DNA from 3 places in the Streptomyces sp. NPDC058457 genome. Region 1 is predicted to be linked to each of the others. Evidence: riboswitches for the same ligand, from Rfam matches in the RefSeq annotation. Region 1 holds a riboswitch; each other region holds the start of a gene.
The links. A riboswitch is a leader RNA that binds a small molecule or an ion and turns the genes downstream of it on or off. The one in region 1 is predicted to bind S-adenosylmethionine.
Positions count from the first base shown of each region.

Region 2: linked by a shared signal. The riboswitch ahead of thrC (threonine synthase) and the one ahead of ACFWPS_RS30480 (ABC transporter substrate-binding protein) in region 1 are both predicted to bind S-adenosylmethionine.
Region 3: linked by a shared signal. The riboswitch ahead of ACFWPS_RS38910 (aminotransferase class V-fold PLP-dependent enzyme) and the one ahead of ACFWPS_RS30480 (ABC transporter substrate-binding protein) in region 1 are both predicted to bind S-adenosylmethionine.

Region 1 is NZ_JBHXLU010000046.1:40,613-45,035, reverse strand. It holds gene ACFWPS_RS30485 (GntR family transcriptional regulator) at 9-851, shown strand; SAM riboswitch class IV at 1,076-1,185, shown strand; gene ACFWPS_RS30480 (ABC transporter substrate-binding protein) at 1,460-3,109, shown strand; gene ACFWPS_RS30475 (ABC transporter permease) at 3,106-4,188, shown strand; gene ACFWPS_RS30470 (ABC transporter permease) at 4,192-4,423, shown strand, end outside.
Region 2 is NZ_JBHXLU010000003.1:183,035-187,457, forward strand. It holds gene ACFWPS_RS04405 (trehalose-6-phosphate synthase) at 1-572, opposite strand, end outside; gene ACFWPS_RS04410 (glucosyl-3-phosphoglycerate synthase) at 667-1,611, opposite strand; SAM riboswitch class I at 1,769-1,931, shown strand; gene thrC (threonine synthase) at 1,950-3,233, shown strand; gene ACFWPS_RS04420 (MoaD/ThiS family protein) at 3,277-3,552, shown strand; gene ACFWPS_RS04425 (cold-shock protein) at 4,021-4,227, shown strand.
Region 3 is NZ_JBHXLU010000071.1:6,744-11,166, reverse strand. It holds gene ACFWPS_RS38915 (PQQ-binding-like beta-propeller repeat protein) at 1-1,433, opposite strand, end outside; gene ACFWPS_RS38910 (aminotransferase class V-fold PLP-dependent enzyme) at 1,502-2,878, opposite strand; SAM riboswitch class IV at 3,050-3,166, opposite strand; gene trpD (anthranilate phosphoribosyltransferase) at 3,691-4,423, opposite strand, start outside.

The DNA.
Region 1 (4,423 bases):
ACGGCGGAATGCACACTTCCGCCGCGGTGGAGTCCGTGCTGCGGGAGCAGTTGGCGAACGGGACGTACCGGGTGGGTCAGCAGCTCCCGACACAGCGAGAACTGGCCGGGGAGTTCGGGGTGAGCAGGGACACCGTCCAGCGGGTACTGCGGAGGCTGGCCGACGAGGGCTGGATCGCCACCCGGCAGGGCAGCGGCATGCGTGTGCTGCGGGTGCCCCGGGCGGAACCGGCCGGCCCGTCCCTCGGACGCCCGGGCACAGCAGCGCTCGGACCACTGCTCCATCGCGCTTTCGAGCAGCCCGAAGTCCTCGTCGACACCTTCACGTTGACGTCCGAGACTCTCTGGAGCCATCTGAGGGCCCAAACCGAACGGGTGCTCATGGGGGAGGTCGGGCCGGCACGTCTGCGGCTGCGCGTCCTCCTGCCCGCGGAGACGGTGCGGCCGGCGTACCCCGCGGCCAAGGACCCGGACGACGAGCGGGTATGGCTTCGCTGGAAGGCCATGACCCGACGGCACGCGACCGGGATCACCGACCTCATGGCGCACCTGCGCGAACTGGGCGTCGATGCCGGTGCGGAGTTCCGCCGGGTCGCCGTGACCCCCCAGTGCAAGCTGTACTTCATCAACGACGACCTGCTGTTCGGCCTGTACGAGCCGGTCCCCCGCACGATCGTCGTCGACGACGGAACGCCGGTGCCCGCCGTGGATGTACTCGGCCTCGGTTCCGTACTCCGGCACTACCGTGGCGACGAGGAACCGGAGTGCCCGGACGGCCGTGTGTTCGCCGCCGCACGGGCAGGCTTCGACGCGTACTGGGAGCATTTGAGCGTTTCCGACACCGGACGCTGAGTTCGACGCGAGGCGGACGCGCGGATGTGGGGGCGCTGTCCGCCTCGCGAAGCCGGCCATGTTCCGCTCCAGGTCGAACACGTGGATCCCGGGCTCGGGTTGGGTCACCTCGTTCGGCGTCAGCTCCCGTTCCCGGCGTACCGGCCCGTCCCCCGTCCACCTGCCCGACGATCAGCCCAGGGGCAGGTTGACGCCGGGAGAACAGCCGATCTACGGTGTGCGCGAGCTACGAGTTCCGGTGATCAAGCCCTGGCTGGCCGGACGGCAACCCTCGACGCAGTGGGGTGCCCCAGGTGACGGCTCGGCGGATCTCTTCTTTCTGCAAGTGCGCTCACATCGGCCCCGAGGCGGGCCAGAACCCGGGAGGACGGCATGGCGAGAGCGCTGGTGCTGTGCTCCCGGCTCCATGTCGACCTGCTGCTGGTGTCCAGCTGTCTGTGTCGGGGCTGATCCCGCCCACCGCGGGTCGGCAGAGCTGCCGCCGCCCGTCGCCGTAACCCTCGCTCCCCCTTCGCTCACCTGATCTCCCTCACCTGACCTCGCACGCCGTGGCGCGCCCTGCGCCTCGGCCGTCCAGCGCACCCTCGATGCGGAAGCAGAGACCACTGATGGCATTCCACACCGGCCCGGCGCCGTACAGACCCCTTCGCCCCGGCCTCGGCGCGATCTCCCTCGGCACGGCGTTCCTGGTGGCCCTGACCGGCTGCACCAGCAGCAAGGACGGCAGCACCGCGAGCTCCGCCACGGCGCTCACCGTCGGTACGACCGACCAGGTCACCAGCCTCGACCCGGCGGGCGCCTGGGACGCGGGCTCGGGCACCGTCGAGAGCGAGGTCTACGCGACCCTGCTCAGCCAGAAGAACGGCTCCGCGGCCGTCTCCCCGGACCTGGCCACCGGGATCAGGCTGACCGGGCCCAAGGAGTACACGGTCACCCTCCAGAAGGGCCTCAAGTTCGCCAACGGCCACGAACTCACCGCCTCGGACGTCAAGTTCAGCTTCGACCGAGACCTGAAGATCGCCGACGAGAACGGCCCGTCGTCACTGCTGTACAACCTCGCCTCGGTCGCCGCCCCGGACCCGACCACGGTCGTCTTCACCCTCAAGTCGGCCAACGACACGCTGTTCCCGCAGGTGCTGTCCACGGCCGCCGGCTACGTCGTGGACGAGCAGGTGTTCCCCGCGGACAAGATCCTCGACGACAGGTCGATCGTCGCGGCCAAGCCGTGGAACGGGCCGTACGGAGTCAAGAGCTACGACAAGAACTCGCTGGTCTCCTTCACCGCCAACGCGGAGTACAAGGGGCAACTCGGCACGCCGAAGACCAAGAACGTCCAGCTGAAGTACTACACGGACGCCGGAAATCTGAAGCTCGACGTCCAGCAGGGCACCATCGACGCGGTCTACCGCACGCTCACCACCACCGACCTGGACGACCTCGCCAAGCAGAAGGACATCAAGGTCCACACCGGCTCCGGCAACGGCATCCGCTACATCGTCTTCGACCTGGCGAGCCAGCCCTACGGCACCAAGGCGAAGAACGCCGACGCGAAGAAGGCCCTCGCCGTCCGGCAGGCGGTCGCGGACTCCGTCGACCGGTCCCAACTCGCCCAGCAGGTCTACAAGAACACCTACCAGCCGCTCTACAGCTCCGTCCCGGACGGCCTGACCGGCGCCACCCCCTCCTTCAAGTCGCTCTACGGCGACAAGAAGGGCGGCCCCGACAAGGCCGCAGCCGCGGCCCGGCTGAAGGCGGCGCAGGTCAGCACCCCGGTCACGCTCAACCTCCAGTACAACAGCGACCACTACGGCTCGTCCTCGGCCGACGAGTACGCGCTGATCAAGTCCCAGCTGGAGGCCACCGGGCTGTTCAAGGTGAACCTGCAGTCCACCGAGTGGACCCAGTACGGCAAGGACCGCGTCAAGCACCTCTACCCGCTCTACCAGCTCGGCTGGTACGCCGACTACCTCGACGCCGACAACTACCTCTCGCCCTTCTACTCGGCCAACAGCTGGGTCGCCAACGGCTACGACGACTCCGCCGTGCGCGCGCTGATCCAGAAGGAGGAGACCCAGACGGACGCCACGAAGCGGACCGAGCTGCTGAAGCAGGCGCAGGACAGGGCCGCCGCGCAGGTCCCGCTGCTGCCGCTGCTCCAGGGCTCCACCGCCATCGTCACCCGCACCGACGTCAGCGGTGTGCCGGTCGAGCTGGACGCGACGTACCAGTTCCGCTGGGCGGGGCTCTCGAAGAAGTGAGCACTCTGACGCAGGAGACCCCCGGCGCCGTCGCCACCCCGGCCGACGGCGCCGCCGGGCACGGGTTCGCCCGCTACCTGGTGGTCCGCTTCCTCCTCATCATCCCGACCGTGCTGATCCTGGTCAGTCTGGTCTTCTTCCTGATGCGGCTGACCGGCGACCCGATCACCGCCGCCTTCGGCGACCGCCTCACCCCGGACCAGCTCCAGGCCAAGCTGCACCAGGCGGGCTACGACCGGCCGTTGCTCACCCAGTACCTGGACTACCTGCGCTCGCTGGCAACCGGCGACTTCGGCCGCACGGTCACCGACAACCAGCCGGTCACGCACGTCCTCGGCACGTACGGCGCCGCGACCGTCGAACTCGCCTGCTACGCACTCCTGGTGGCCCTGGTGATCGGCGTCCCGCTGGGCATGGTGGCGGCCTCCTACCGTGACCGGGCACCAGACGCGGCGCTGCGCCTGTTCGCGATCCTGACCTACGCCACGCCCGTGTTCTTCGTGGGCCTGCTGCTGAAACTGGTCTTCGCGATCTGGCTCGGCTGGCTGCCCGCGTCCGGCCGGGCGAGCACCGGCGTCCAGCTCTTCCTCCAGGACCAGACGAGCACGACCGGCGTGTACCTGATCGACGCCCTGCGCAGCGGGGACGGCACGGCGATCGCCGACGTGCTCCGGCACGCCGTGCTGCCCGGACTGGCCCTGGGTCTGCTGGTGGCCGGGGTGCTGCTGCGGCTGGTGCGCACGAACCTGATCGGGACGCTCTCCGCCGAGTACGTGGAGGCCGCCCGCTCACGGGGCGTGGCCCCGCTCCGCCTGGTCACCCGGCACGCCACCCGGCCCGCGCTGATCCCCGTCGTCACCGTGCTCGGACTCCAGGTCGCCGGGCTGCTCGGCGGGGCCGTGCTCACCGAGACGACATTCGAGTGGAAGGGCCTCGGCTACGAGCTCGCCCACTACCTGACGGTGCGTGACTTCCCGGCGGTGCAGGGCATCGTGGCCCTGTTCGCCGTCGTCGTGGCGATGACGAACTTCCTCGTCGACGTAGTGGCCGCACTGATCGATCCGCGAGTGAGGTACTGAGAGATGGCGCTGGTTCTGGCACGACGGCTGCCGCTGCGGCTGCGGACGGGCGCGGGAGTACAGCGTGCCATGCTGCTCACCGGCCTGGTCCTGACGGGGCTGTTCGTCCTCACCGCACTGCTGGGGCCACTGATCGCCCCGCACGGCTACGCCCAACTCCGCGACAGCAACGGCCTGTTCGGCTCCCAGCAGCATCCGGGCGGCGGCCATCCGCTGGGCACGACCATCGCCGGGT
Region 2 (4,423 bases), on a different contig from region 1:
CGGAAGTAGTCCGGCGGCGCCCAGGGGGTGTGGGAGAAGTGGCCGATCCGCAGGTCGGGGCGGAGGCGACGGAGCATGCGGGGGGCGAGGGCCAGGTGGTAGTCCTGGATGACCACCACCGCACCCTCGGCCGCCTCCTGCGCCAGCGCTTCCGCGAAGGCGCGGTTGTAGGCCTGGTACGAACCCCACTGCCGCCGGAACTCCGCGTCGAAGACGGGCTCCAGCGGGGTCTGGTAGAGCATGTGGTGGACGAACCAGAGGACCGAGTTCGCGATGCCGTTGTACGCGTCGGAGAACACGTCCGCGTCGATGTCGAGCATCCGGACCTGCTGCCCGCCGGTGTCCCCGGCCGGCAGCCGGCCGCCCGCGGCCCGCCGCACCGCCTCCCGGTCGCCGTCGCCCAGCGCCGCGCACACCCACACCGCGTTCGCGTCCGGCCCGATCGCCGACAGTCCCGAGACCAGTCCGCCACCGCCCCGTCTGGCGTGCAGCGAACCGTCCTCGCGCAGGTCGTAAGAGACCGGGCCGCGGTTGGACGCGACCAGCACCTCGGCACCGCCGGTGGAAGCCATGGGGGAAGTCACACGCGTCAACCTAGCCCGGCCCGTAAACGCTCAAACGTACGGCCGGGCCCGACGCGCCGCCGTATACGGCCGTACGACGAAGTCACGCCACCTTGCGCTCGGCGTACTCGGCGATCTCCACCATCGGCGGCCGTTCCTCCGTGTCCACCGAGTAGGTGCGCGGTTCGAAGCCGTCCTCGCCCCGTTCGAACTGGGTGAGGGAGGGGCGGATCAGGTGGCCGCGGGCCAGCCGCAGCTGGGCCGTGCGGTAGATCGCGGCGGACATCCGGCCGAGGGCCTGGCCGTCCTGGTGGCGGTGTTTGCGGACGCCGACGTCGACCTGCGCCAGCGCGTTGAGCCCCACCAGGTGCAGGGCGTCGACCAGCATGCCCAGCTCCACGCCGTAGCCGACCGGGAAGGGCAGCTGTTCGAGGAGCGAGCGGCGGGCCGCGTACTCGCCGCCCAGCGGCTGCACGAATCCGGCCAGCTGCGGCCAGTGCATGTTCAGCAGCGGGCGGGCCATCAGCTCGGTGACCCGGCCGCCCTGCCCGGCGGCGCCGCCGAGCGGGCGGTCGTACATCGCCTTGACCAGGTCCACGTCCGGGTCGGTGAGGAGAGGGCCGACGATGCCGGTGACGAAGTCGGAGGAGAAGTCGCGCAGGTCGGCGTCGATGAAGCAGACGACGTCCCCGGTGGTGACCAGGAGGGAGCGCCAGAGGACCTCGCCCTTGCCGGGGACGGTCGGGATGCGGGGCAGGATCTCGTCGCGGTGCACGACGCGGGCGCCGGCCGCCGCGGCGACGGCCGCCGTGCGGTCGGTGGAGCCGGAGTCGACGACCACGATCTCGTCGACGAGCGGCACCTGCTGCATGAGGTCGTGGCGGATGATCGCGACGATGTCGCCGACGGTCTCCTCCTCGTTGAGCGCGGGCAGCACGACGCTGACCGTCTGCCCGGAGGACCGTTTCGCGGCCATGATCCGGTGCAGCGGACGATCGGTTACGGACCAGGAGCGGGTGGCCAGCCAGCGCTCGACTTCTTCCAGCACGGTCAGCGGCTCCTCACTGTCACGGTCACACGGCGAGGTGTGATCCATCTCGCGGTTCGGACGACTCACTCAACTGTCCTGGCCTTCGGTTACAGTCTTGAACAACGCCGATGACCATCGCATGTCCTGGGGTCACCCGGTGTTGACAACCACATACCGCTCATCCAGAGGGGCAGAGGGAAACGGCCCGTTGAAGCCCCGGCAACCCTCCAGTCGGTTACTCGTAGATCGCCGATCAGTGTCGATCGCTCGCGAGGCTCCCGGCTAGGGAAGGTGCCAAATCCGTCTCACGGCGAAATGCGTCGTGAGGAAGATGAGGAGAAAGGGCCTCGCCTCACATGGCTGTGCAGACTGTTGCAAGCGCCACCGATTCCACCGTAGACCTCGGCCCCGCCGCCGCCCTGAGCTGCCGCGAGTGCGGTCACCGGGTGCCGCTCGGCCCGTTGTTCGCCTGCGAGGAGTGTTTCGGCCCGCTGGAGATCGCGTACGACTTCTCGGCCTACGACACCGAGGAGCTCCGCAAGCAGATCGAAGCGGGTCCCGCGAACATCTGGCGCTACGCGCCGCTGCTGCCCGTCCCCGCGGACGTGGCGACCAAGCCGAACATCAACCCCGGCTGGACCAAGCTCGTCAAGGCCGACAACCTGGCCCGCGAGCTCGGGGTGACCGGCGGGCTGTACGTGAAGGACGACTCCGGCAACCCGACGCACTCCTTCAAGGACCGCGTCGTCGCCCAGGCCGTCGAGGCCGCCCGCGCCTTCGGCTACACCACCCTCTCCTGCTCCTCCACCGGCAACCTGGCCGGCGCGGTCGGTGCCGCCGCCGCCCGGGCCGGCTTCCGCTCCTGCGTGTTCATCCCGCACGACCTGGAGCAGGGCAAGATCGTCATGGCCGCGATCTACGGCGGCGAGCTCGTCGGCATCGAGGGCAACTACGACGACGTGAACCGTTTCTGCTCCGAGCTGATCGGCGACCCGGCCGGCGAGGGCTGGGGCTTCGTCAACGTCAACCTGCGGCCGTACTACGCGGAGGGCTCCAAGACCCTGGCGTACGAGATCTGCGAGCAGCTCGGCTGGCAGATCCCGGACCAGCTGGTCATCCCGATCGCCTCCGGCTCGCAGCTCACGAAGATCGACAAGGGTCTGCAGGAGCTGATCAAGCTCGGACTCGTCGAGGACAAGCCGTACAAGATCTTCGGTGCCCAGGCCGAGGGATGCTCGCCGGTGTCGGTGGCCTACAAGGAGGGCCACGACGTGGTCCGTCCGCAGAAGCCGAACACCATCGCCAAGTCCCTCGCCATCGGCAACCCGGCCGACGGCCCGTACGTCCTCGACATCGCGCGGCGTACCGGCGGTGCCGTGGAGGACGTGAACGACGAGCAGGTCGTCGACGCGATCAAGCTGCTTGCGCGGACCGAGGGAATCTTCGCGGAAACCGCCGGCGGAGTGACGGTTGGAGTCACCAAGAAGCTCATTGAGAATGGGTTGATTGATCCGGCGAAGACGGTCGTTGTACTCAACACCGGTGATGGACTGAAGACGCTGGACGCGGTTGCGGGTACCGGGCTCACCGCGACCATTCGCCCGAATCTGGAGTCTTTCCGCGAAGCCGGGCTCGCCTGAGTCCCCCGAGAAATTGGGCGTTGCCCAGACCGGAGGTAAAAACGTGAGCGTCACCGTTCGCATCCCCACCATCCTGCGCGCCTACACCGGCGGTCAGGCCGAAGTCGCCGCCGAGGGCGCCACGCTCGGCGAGGTCATCTCCGACCTGGAGAAGAACCACGCCGGGATCTCCGCGCGCGTTCTCGACGACCAGGGCAAGCTGCGCCGGTTCGTCAATGTGTACGTCAATGACGACGACGTGCGGTTCGAGCAGGGCCTGGAGACCGCCACCCCGGACGGGGCCGGTGTCTCCATCATCCCGGCCGTCGCCGGCGGCTGACCTGCTGACCTGCTTGACAGGCTGATCGAATGACCGAACATTACCTTCGGTAACGCCGATCACCGACTGTTCATCCGATTGCCCCCTCCGTGAGAGAAGCGGAGGGGGCAATTCTGTGTGGTTGAGCGCGGTACAGTTGGGGAACGCGGTCCCGATCTCCAGGTCGGGGACCCCGTATTCGATACCGCGAGCCCGGCAAGAAGTAGCCAAAGTGTGCGGGTTATATGCGGCTTTTGAGGCCTTTCTGGGGCCCGACTTGCCCTGAATTCGGCCGAATTCTCGCTACATTCCGGACCGCTCCCGTCCAGAATTCTCGTCCGATTGACCTGTTGCAGACGGCAGTTGGACAGATACATTCAGCCGCGGTCGACGCGTTCCGGCGCACGCCCCCAACCAATGGGGGGTGAGGTCTGACCCGGATCCGCGAAGTGTGGATCTGTGCAAGGGCCAGTAATAGGGGAGTTAGGCATGGCTCAGGGCACCGTCAAGTGGTTCAACGCGGAGAAGGGGTACGGCTTCATCGCGGTCGACGGTGGTGCGGATGTTTTCGTCCACTACAGCGCGATTCAGATGGACGGCTACCGCACCCTGGAAGAGGGTCAGCGGGTCGATTTCGAGATCTCGCAGGGCCAGAAGGGGCCGCAGGCGGACATGGTCCGGCTCGCGACCGGCTGAAGCACGCGCCGACTGACTGCAGCGACGTTCTTCCGTTCTTCTGCTGAAGGGCTCGCACCCGCTGGGTGCGAGCCCTTCAGCGTGCCCGGGGTCCCCCTCCGGCGTGCCCGGGGTCTTGCCCCGGCGTGCCCGGAGGCCAGGCTCCGGCGCGCCCGGAGGTCCTGCCGGAGTGCGAGAGGCGCTTGCACTCGACCAT
Region 3 (4,423 bases), on a different contig from region 1:
GGCGCGGTCCAGCGCACCCGGCCGTCCCGGTCGAGCGCGCAGAGTTTCGTGGCGCCCTCCCGGTTGTCGTACAGCAGGCAGTACACGCCGTCGGCGGTGGCGAGCGGGGGCAGGACCGGGCCGCCCAGCGCGGTGTGCCAGACGGCACCTCCGTTCAGGTCCACGGCGTGCAGCGAGCCGTCCGCTCCGCCGACGTACACCAGGTCCCCGTCGGGCGACACCGCCGCACACGGCCCGCGCTGCCCGCCGAGTCCCTGGACCTGGTACTGCCAGCCCACCCCGGGCGGGCCCGACGAGACCGTGCCGCCCTTCGCTCCCCCCACCGACCGGCCCGTGCTCCCCGAGGAGCCCCGCGACCACAGCCACCCGCCGACGCCCCCGCCCGCCACGACCGCCGTACCGCCCGTCAGGGCGGCCAGCAGCCGTCGCCGGGAGGGTGCGGCGGGGTCCGGCGTGGCCGCGGGAGCGTCCGTGACCGTCACCGGAGCCATGTACTCGACCCGGCTGTCCCGCTCCCCCGAGCCGTGCTCCGGCATCCAGCGCGCACCACTGTCCGCGGTGCCGGGCTCCGTCGGGGGCCCGCCGGTGTACCACCCCGCCCGCAGCCCCTCGCGCAGGCTGCCCGCCGTGTGCTCCGCCGCCGCGACCACGTCCGCGGGCGTCGGCCGGGTGCCGGGGTCGTCCCGCAGACACGCCTCCACCAGCGGCAGCTGGTCCTTCGGTACGGCGGACAGGTCGACGTCCCCGGTCAGGATCCGCAGCAGGACGACCGAGTCCTGTCCCTCGCCGAAGGGCTCCCGCCCGCCGGCGGCGTAGGCGAGGACCGCGCCCAGCGAGAAGACGTCACTGGCCGGCCCCACGTGGGCGCCGTTGCGGATCTGCTCGGGCGAGACATAGCCGACCGACCCGACGATCACCCCGGTCCGGGTCAGCGCCGTCCCTTCCAGGGCCCGGACGATCCCGAAGTCGATGACCCTGGGGCCGTCCGGCGCCAGCAGGATGTTGGAGGGCTTCAGGTCCCGGTGCACCAGCCCCTTGGCGTGGATCGCGGCCAGCGCCTCGCCGAGCGCGGCCGCGAGCAGTCGTGCCGCGTCGCCGGACAGCGGGCCGCCGTCGAGGATCGCGTCCCGCAGGTTGGGCCCGTCCACGTACTCGGTGGCCATCCACGGCCGTACGGCCTCGGTGTCCGCGTCCACGACCCGCGCGGTGTACGTGCCCGCCCCGCCGACGGTCTGCGCGGCCCGCACCTCGTGCCGGAACCGGGCCCGGAAGGTGCGGTCCTCCGCGTGCTCGGCGCGCACCACCTTCACCGCGAGCCGCAACCCGCCCCGCGCCTCGGCGAGATAGACCTCACCCATGCCTCCGGATCCGAGTCTGCCCCGGACCTCGTAGGGACCGATGGTCCGCGGGTCGCTCTCCCGCAGCTCCTGCACCCCGTGCTCCCCCTGCCCTCCGTACAGCTGCTGAGGGGAGCGTATACGCGCGGCTGGACGTCAGTCCGTCAGACGGCCGGTACGCAGCGGCCTTCCTCCGTACGGTAGTTCCACTTCGCGCCATCGCGGACCAGCTCCTTGACGGCGGTCACGAACCGTTCGACGTGCTCGTCCGGCGTCCCCGCGCCGAAGCTCACCCGGATGGCGTTGAGGGACTTCTCGCCCGGTGCCGCCTCCGGCGCCCCGCACTCGCCCTGGGTCTGGGGGTCGGAGCCCAGCAGCGTCCTGACCAGGGGGTGGGCGCAGAAGAGGCCGTCGCGGACGCCGATGCCGTACTCGGCGGAGAGGGCGGCGGCGAAGTGGGAGCTGTTCCAGCCGTCCACCACGAAGCTGATCACTCCGACGCGCGGGGCGTCGTCGCCGAAGAGGGAGAGGACCCGGACCTCGGGAACCTCGGCCAGTCCCGCCCGCACCTTCTCGATCAGGTGCTGCTCGCGGGCGACGAGCGTGTCGAAGCCGGCCTCGGTGAGTGCCTTGCAGGCGGAGGCGATGGAGTAGGCGCCGATGACGTTCGGGGAGCCCGCCTCGTGCCGCGCCGCGCTCTCGTGCCACTCCACGGCCACTCCCCCGTCCTCGCGCCGGGTGACCTTGCGGCTGGCGCCGCCGCCCGCGAGGTAGGGCTCGGCCGCCTGGAGCCAGTCGGCGCGGCCGGCCAGGACGCCGGAGCCGAAGGGGGCGTACAGCTTGTGGCCGGAGAAGGCGACCCAGTCGACGTCCAGGTCCCGGACGGACACGGGGTGGTGCGGGGCCAGCTGGGCGGCGTCCAGGACGATCCGGGCGCCGTGCGCGTGCGCGGCGGCCGCCAGCTCGCGGACCGGCCACAGCTCGCCGGTGACGTTGGAGGCGCCGGTGACGCAGACCAGGGCCGGGCCGTACCCCTCCTTGTCGGACACAGTGCGGTCGGCGAGGGCGCGCTCCAGGGTCTCGACGGCCTGCCGCGGGGTGCGGGGCGCGTTGAGGTAGGTGACCCGGGCGTCCTTCCAGGGGAGCAGGCTCGCGTGGTGCTCGGTCTCGAAGACGAAGACCTGGCAGTCGGCGGGGACGGCGGCGGCGAGCAGGTTGAGGGAGTCGGTGGTGGAGCGGGTGAAGATCAGCTGGTCGTCGGGGCGGCAGTCGAGGAACTCGGCGACGGTCTTCCGGGCGTTCTCGAAGAGGTCGGTGGAGAGCTGGGAGAGGTAGCCGGCGCCCCGGTGGACGCTGCCGTAGTAGGGGGCGTACGCCGCCACGTCGTCCCAGACCCGCTGCAGGGCCGGGGCGCTGGCGGCGTAGTCGAGGGCGGCGTAGGCGACCTCGCCGCCGGTGACCAGCGGGACGGTGACATCCCTGCCCAGAACGGGCAGCTGGGCACAGAGAGGCTGGGCGGAGGCAACGGTGGAGACGGACATGGCGGAACTCCCGTGAGAGGCAAGGCGAAATCGCCGTGCGAGCGCGCGGACGACCGCGGCTCCAGCACGGAGAAAAAGGAAAAGGGGATGCGGAGGCGGGGCTCTGCGGCCCTATCGCATTCGCTTGCTCACGGAAGACTCCTCGACGACCAGGACCCCTGGTGTACGAGGGGTCCGCGCTTGCCGTAGACCTCACTGCCTACAGCCTGGTCTTCACCCGGGGCACCCCGCCACGGACGGAGGGTTGCCGGACAGTCGGCCGGGGCCTCATGACTGTCACTCATGACCTGGGAAGAAACGTAAGTGAAGTGATCGCCGACGCGCAACTCCTGTCCGGATGACGGGACAGGGACGGGGGCCGACGCCGACTCGGCACCGCCGGGACGGCCGTGTGTGGTTGCTCGCCGTTGCGGCGGAGAAACATGACCGACCAGCGGAAGAGGCTGGTGGGGGACGCGGCGGAAACAGGGAGCGCCGACGGTTCCCGAGCGAGACGGCCGCGCACTTGAAGAACGGCCGTGCCCGAGCGGAACGGCCGCGCCCGCGGCCGTGCCCGAGCGGAACGGCCGTCCCCGCGGCCGCGCCCGAGCGGAACGCGGCCGTGTCCGAGCGGAATGGACGCGTCGTGCAGAGCAGCAGTGCCCGTGGAGCATCGGGCACCGCCGCTCACGTTCTTCTCCGCCGCAACGGCGGTCGGCCTGTGGAACATCAGGCACCGCCGCTCACGTTCTTCTCCGCCACAACGGCGGTCGGCCACGACGGCGTGGTCCGGCGGTGCCGTACCACGCCCCAGCCCCCTGACCGCGCCGCCCCTACCTGTTCGTCGCCGCCGCCCAGCGCTCCAGCGCCCGCTTGGCGGCGCCCGAGTCGATCGAGTCCGCCGCCTTGGCCATGCCCGTGCGGAGCTGTTCGGCCAGCGTCCCCGTGCCGGGGTCCAGGGCCACCAGGGCCGCCGCCGAATTGAGCAGCACCGCGTCCCGTACCGGCCCCTGCTCGCCGTCCAGCAGCCTGCGGGCGACCTCCGCGTTGTACGACGGGTCGCCGCCCCGCAGCGCCTCCACGGGGACCAGGCCGATGCCCGCGTCACGGGGATCGAAGGTCTCCTCCGTGACCTTGCCGTCGCGGACGATCCAGACGTGGGACGTGGCGGTCGTCGTCAGCTCGTCGAGGCCGTCGTCGCCGCGGAAGACCAGGGAGGAGTTGCCGCGCTCCGCGAAGACGGCCGCGACCACCGGGGCCATGCGCGGGTCCGCGACGCCGACCGCCTGGGACCGGACCTTCGCGGGGTTGGTCAGCGGGCCGAGGATGTTGAAGACCGTGCGGATGCCCAGCTGGCCGCGTGCGGCGCCCGCATGGCGCAGCGCCGGGTGGAACTTGATGGCGAAGCAGAAGGTGATGCCGGCTTCCTCGGCGACCTCGGCGACCCGCTGCGGGGTCAGGTCGAGGTTGACGCCCAGCTTCTCCAGGACGTCCGAGGCCCCGGACGCGGAGGAGGCCGCGCGGTTGCCGTGCTTGACGACCTTCGCCCCGGTGCCGGCCACCACC